DNA from 2 places in the Dasania marina DSM 21967 genome. Region 1 is predicted to be linked to the other one. Evidence: predicted binding sites of a transcription regulator. Region 1 holds the regulator's gene; the other holds the start of a gene.
What was found. The regulator LexA, encoded in region 1, represses DNA repair genes until DNA is damaged. The targets are predictions, from matches to a motif close to ACTGTNTNTANANACAGT.
Positions count from the first base shown of each region.

Region 2: a site for LexA is predicted at 1,696-1,713, ahead of recN (DNA repair protein RecN). Genes of this name have one in related genera too.

Region 1 is NZ_KB891585.1:476,583-479,736, forward strand. It holds gene B067_RS0111725 (mechanosensitive ion channel family protein) at 1-917, opposite strand, end outside; gene B067_RS0111730 (DUF6763 family protein) at 1,208-1,528, shown strand; gene lexA (transcriptional repressor LexA) at 1,652-2,254, shown strand; gene B067_RS0111740 (DUF1285 domain-containing protein) at 2,322-2,864, opposite strand; gene B067_RS0111745 (DUF4823 domain-containing protein) at 2,854-3,154, opposite strand, start outside.
Region 2 is NZ_KB891586.1:326,916-330,069, reverse strand. It holds gene recN (DNA repair protein RecN) at 1-1,648, opposite strand, end outside; gene grpE (nucleotide exchange factor GrpE) at 1,952-2,539, shown strand; gene dnaK (molecular chaperone DnaK) at 2,699-3,154, shown strand, end outside.

The sequences.
Region 1 (3,154 bases):
GCCGCAAAAGCATTGAAGTTAACCATCAGGGTTTTATCAGTGTCGATATCCTCATTGGCCAACAAATAGGCTTTGACCTCCTCAACGATGGTGCCGACCTTATCAGCATCATCATAGCGTAAACCTATGGTTTCATAGATACGCCGATTTAGCATGCGCGAAGGGTTTTCTACCGTGATTTGAGCAAAGGTGCTATTGGGCACATACAGTGGCCGCGAATCAAAGGTGCGTATACGGGTTTGCCGCCAACCTATGTCCTCCACCGTACCTTCTATAGATCTATCGGGTGAACGTATCCAGTCGCCAATAATAAAAGGCCGGTCTAAATACACCATTAAGCCGCCGAAAAAGTTAGCTAATAAATCCTTGGCCGCAAAGCCTATGGCTATGCCGCCGACACCGCCAAAGGCCAGCACCCCGGAAATACTAAAACCCAAAGTTTGCAGCATCATTAAACTAGCGGTAATAATCACCGCCGTACGCAATAGTTTACCTAAAGCAAAAACAGTGGCCTCATCAACCGAGGATTCAGCGCTGTCGCCAGCAATTAATTGCTGCTCTATACGCTTAACCAAGCGTACTAAAAACCACGTTAATATGGCAATGAACAGCACTTCTCTAGTGGGCGCTATCAACGTAAAAATATAGGCCTCAGACTTTGCTCGTATAATATCCAGTACCAAGCTAGCGCCCATTAACCACACCATAATAAAAGCGGGCCTACGACCGGCGGCAAAAATAGCATCATCCCACTTATTAGCCGTTTTTTTAAACTGCCGCTCTAAGCGCGAAAATAAAAAGCGAACAAAATAGCTGACGATTAAGGTTAGCAGTACCACCGCAAAGACTTCCCACAGCCAGGGGTAATCTTCTAACTGAAAAACATCAAGTAAATCTTGTAAGAAATTGATAGCCATTGCCCTCTCTTTTTCATTTTTCTGTGCCTATAAACAAACGGCAGCCTAAGTAATTTATACAATTTTATCCAGTAATTATGCATTTATATACCATAAGCATATTAAAACTAGCTGGCATTTACCGCATTTACCTACACCAAAAGCTAAGCCATTGAATCATCACTGTTTTTTTATTGATTGCAATTGATTACCGGCTGTGTTGATGCATTTTTGCTCTTTTTATAACACTGGACAGTAAAAATTTAGCTGTTATTACTTGTGTGTAGCCATAAGAAATGAGGATAAAAGCAATGAGAAATATTATGCCTAGTGTTGGCAATTGGTATAAAGAATTACAGGGTGGCGGTATTTTTGAGGTCGTTGCCGTAGACGATATAAGTCAAACCATAGAAACACAGCATATCGATGGCGAGATTAACGAATTTGATCTTGAAAACTGGCATGAATTACAACTATTGGAAGTAGAGGAACCTGAGGATTGGCGCAATGCTTATGAGCTAAGTCATGAAGACTCGCTAGATCCCGATGCCGCCATACGCCCCGAAGAATGGTCCAGCCCTGTTAGTTACATAGAAACCGATATTATGAATGGTGTGCTGGACGACATGTAAAGCCTTCTACTGCAGTCGTTCAATTTAACTAATCAGCAGCCCAGGGAATAATAAAAAGGCTTGCAGTGCCGACAATGCTGTATATAATCACAGCCACTGTACATAAAAACAGACGGATTGGACATGAGTAAATTAACCGCACGCCAGGCCGAAGTATTAGCCCTAATAAAAACCCATATAGAAGAAACCGGCTACCCACCTACCCGCGCCGAAATTGCCAAGGATCTGGGCTTTAAATCCGCCAACGCCGCCGAAGAACATTTAAAAGCGCTGGCCCGCAAAGGTGCCATAGAAGTTATCCCCGGTGCCTCTAGAGGCATACGCTTACCCGAAAACAAGGGTATACCCATCGTGGGACAAGTTGCCGCTGGCAGCCCTATACTGGCTACTGAGCACATAGAAGATTATTGCGAAATGCCCAGCTCGTTCTTTAGCCCCCATGCCGATTATTTTTTAAGAGTACGCGGCGACAGCATGATAGATGTGGGCATATATGAAGGGGATTTACTGGCCGTACACCGCACAGCGCAGGCCAATAATGGCGAGATTGTGATTGCCCGCATCGATGATGAAGTCACCGTTAAACGCTACAAAACCACACGCAGTAAATATCAAATACAACTACTACCCGAAAACCCCGACTACCAACCTATAGAGGTAGATTTGAGGCAGCAAGACTTTGCTATAGAGGGTTTAAGTGTAGGCGTGGTTAGGCGCAGCTCTTAAGCCTTGTGCTGTTGTGCTAAACAGCGTTTGTTTTATTCAACAGCAGCAGTAATAACGGACCACCAAACTATTGGCCGCTTAAGCTAAAACGTTCTCCACAACTTTCTATATAAGCGTCCTCACTTTGCAACTGCGCATCATCGATAAGATGGTAGTAGCAGTTGCGCGATATTCTGGCACTCAACCCCCGGTCTACCAGCAATATAGGTATAGGTTCACCCTGCGGGTTGCTACTGACTTGCAACGGGTATTGTTTTGATAAGACGTATTTGGCGCCGGTATTGAGGGTAAAAATAAACGCTGGCTGGCCCTGCTCCTGCAGTATTTGATAGTCTATAGCCTGAAAAACCTCAGCCTCAACCCGAATACGCCATTTTTCTACGGGGGTAAGCAGATAGTACTCGCCATCGTCTTCGCGCCTTAAGATAGAGGCAAACAAACGCAGCAAGGGTTGCCGCTTAATCTCGCCGCCTTCATGCCACCATGATCCATCCTCTTTAATAACGATATCAATATCGCCACTCAAAGTAGGCTGCCACTGTTCAACAGGAGGGCGCTGAGGCTGGTCTTTTAGGTAAGCCTCTATACTGGCTAATGATTTACTGGCCACCACTAAGCTCCGCAGCTACGGCCAACATAGGTTTATGCAGCAGTGTTGTGATATTTTCACCGGCAAATGACAACAACGATTTACTGGCCTTTAGGCTCACCTTATCCACCACTTTTGCCGAGTTGACATCATAAAGGGTAATTAATACATCGGCCTGTTGATAGCCGGCTTCGTAACTGCCATCCAGATTTTGAAATTGCTGTAACGAACTTAGCGTAAACACTGCCAAAAAACTGGCCCGCTGCGATTTGGCCTGCTGTAACGCTGCCGCAAATGTGTTGGTATTCACC
Region 2 (3,154 bases), on a different contig from region 1:
TCTGTTTGGCATGCGCCCTCGATTGCTTGCTTATGTCTATGCCCCCTAACATGCGGGCAATTTCTTCCACTTTTTGTTCCGCTGTTAATTGCTGTAGTTGGGTGCTGACGGCTTTTTTATTACTCTGTTTGCTCACGTATAAATGTTGATGTCCCTTGGAGGCAACCTGTGGCTGGTGGGTTACGCACAGTACTTGGCCTTTTTCGCCCAGTTGTTGCAGTAGGTTGCCGACTACTTCGGCGGTGGCGCCGCCTACACCTACATCTACTTCATCAAATACCATGGTGGGTATGGCGCTGGTTTGAGCAGTGACCACTTGTATGGCTAGGCTGATGCGTGAGAGTTCGCCGCCAGAAGCGGTACGCGATAGGGCTTGCGCGGGCTGGCCGGGGTTGGTGCTAATTAAAAAGTGGATGTCTTCTAGGCCGTGCTGGTGTGGCTGTTGAGACTCTCTGGCGGCTAGCGCTATGGTAAAGCGGCAGTTACTCATGGCTAGGGTTTGTAGCTGTGCTTCTACTTGCTTTTCAAGTTTTTGGGCTGCGCTACGGCGTTTTTTGCTGAGTTTAGCGGCCAGTTGCTGGTACTCCAGACGCAGCTCGTTAGTTTGCCGGTGCAAGTTGTCTATTTCCTCATCGCTGCCGGCGATGGCACTGAGTTCGGTTTGTAATTGCTGGTGTAGCTCGCTGAGTTGGCTGGCGTCTACCCGGTGTTTACGGGCTATCTCGAATACTTGGTTGAGGCGTTGCTCTACATAGAGCAGGCGCTCAGGGTCGACTTCGAAGCTGTCTATATGGGCAGAAATTTCGTGGCTGGCTTCTTCAGCTTGTATCAGGGCGCTGCTTAATAGCTGTTCGGCTTCGCTTAAGCCTTTGGTTTTGGCGGGTATAGTGGCCAGTGAGCGTATGGCTTGGCTGAGTATATTGTTGACGTTAAGTTCGCCTTCTTGGCACAGCGCTAGGGCGTGGTGGCAGGATTCTAGTATAGCTTCAGCATTGGCGCGTTGTTTTTGCTCGGTTTCCAGTTTTTCCAGCTCGCCTACTTCTAGGGCCAGTTGATCCAGCTCTTCCACTTGGTAGCTTAATAACTGTGCTCTGGCGGTTTGTTCGCTGTGGTTACTCTCTAGTGTAGCTAGACGTTGTGCCAGTTGATTGTAATCGGTAACGGTGGTTTTGATGTCATCGGCTAAGCCCTGGGTATTGGCGTATTCGTCTAGCAGGCGACGCTGTTGCTCCTTTTTTAACAGCGATTGATGGGCGTGCTGGCTGTGTATGTCTATGAGCATATTGCCTAGGGTTTTCAGGTCGCTGAGGGTGGCGGGGCTGCCATTAATAAAGCCGCGTGAGCGCCCCTCCTTGGTGATGACCCTGCGCAGTAGGCACTCGTGGCCGGCGTTAAGCTCACGGCTGGCCAACCATTGTTGAGCTTCAGGAATGTCACTGATATCGAAGGTGGCATGGATATCAGCACGGTCGGCGCCGTGCTTGACGATGCTGGCATCGGCGCGATCGCCCAAGGCCAAGCCCAAAGCGCCCAGCATAATGGATTTGCCGGCGCCGGTTTCGCCGGTAATTACGGTCATGCCGCGGTGTAGCTCTATATCCAAATGAGAGGCAATAGCAAAATTATTGATATTTAAATGGCTGAGCATGCTGTTTATCTCTGTATCAAGTCTTATTAAGGCGCTGGCGTTTAACCACTGTTGTTATACACAGTATTATGGTTATTTGTACAGTGTTTTGTCTAGTTTTTATTTTATGGCTGGCTGTTGCTGTGTGGCTGTTGCCGTGACCTTTGAATAACTTATTGATATATAAGAATTAATTTTTTATGTCTAAAACCTTGATATGACGCTGAGCGCCCCCATATCTGAGCACAATAGGTAATGTTATAGGTGAAAAGGTGGCGCTGTTAGTGCCTTTTTGTAGCCATTAATCTCAGCGGTAATTGGAGAGTGTACGCAGTGTCAAAAGATGATCAAACAAACCCCGAGTTAGACTCAGCCCAGCCCGAAACGGTAGTCGATAGCGCCGAGGCCACAGAGTTTGGTGCAGAGCTTAGCGAAGTGGATAGCCTAAAAGCGCAGCTAGAGGCCTCTCAGCAAGAGTTGGCCGACACCAAAGAGCATGCCCTGCGCACTGTGGCTGATGCCCATAACACCCAACGTCGCGCCGAGGCCGAGGTGGATAAGGCCCGCAAGTTTGCATTAGAGAAGTTTGCTGGTGAGTTGTTGGTGGTTGCCGATAACCTAGAGCGCGCTCTAGAGGCCGCCGATCAAGGCAATGAATCCTTAAGGCCTTTGATAGAAGGGGTGGAACTCACCCAAAAATCACTCATGGCCGCTTTGGAAAAATTCAAGGTTGAACAGGTTGACCCTAATGGCGAGCCATTTGACCCGCAAGTACATCAGGCTATGTCTATGGTTGAAAACCCCGATGTGGAGCCCAATACGGTTCTCCATGTCATGCAAAAAGGCTACACCTTAAGCGGTCGTTTATTGCGCCCGGCTATGGTTATGGTCTCGAAAGCGCCCGGCGCCTAGCTGGACGAGCGGGTCGGCTAATGTCCGGCTAAACAACACAAAATAAATGGCTGCAGCCCTTGAAAAGGGCGTAAATGCGCCAATATAGATAACAACTGAATAGTAAAGGCTTGTAGCTCTCAGACAGGCCGCCATGAAATTGAACGATGGAGTATGACAATGGGTAAGATAATCGGTATAGACTTAGGTACAACTAACTCGTGTGTATCTGTGCTAGAAAACGGCAAAGCCAAAGTAATTGAAAACGCAGAGGGCGATCGCACTACGCCTTCTATCGTGGCTTACACGGCTGACGGTGAGATTTTGGTAGGCCAAAGCGCTAAGCGTCAAGCTGTTACCAACCCTCACAATACCTTATATGCGGTTAAGCGTTTAATCGGCCGTAAGTTTAAAGATGATGTGGTACAAAAAGACATCTCCATGGTGCCTTATAAAATCTCAGCCGCTGATAATGGCGATGCTTGGGTAGAAGTGAATGGCGAGAAAATGGCGCCTCCACAAATTTCTGCGGAAGTCTTGAAAAAGATGAAGAAAACCGCTGAAGAATATTTAGGTGAAGCGGTAACCGAAGCGGTTGTAACTGTTCCGGCTTACTTCAATGATTCACAACGTCAA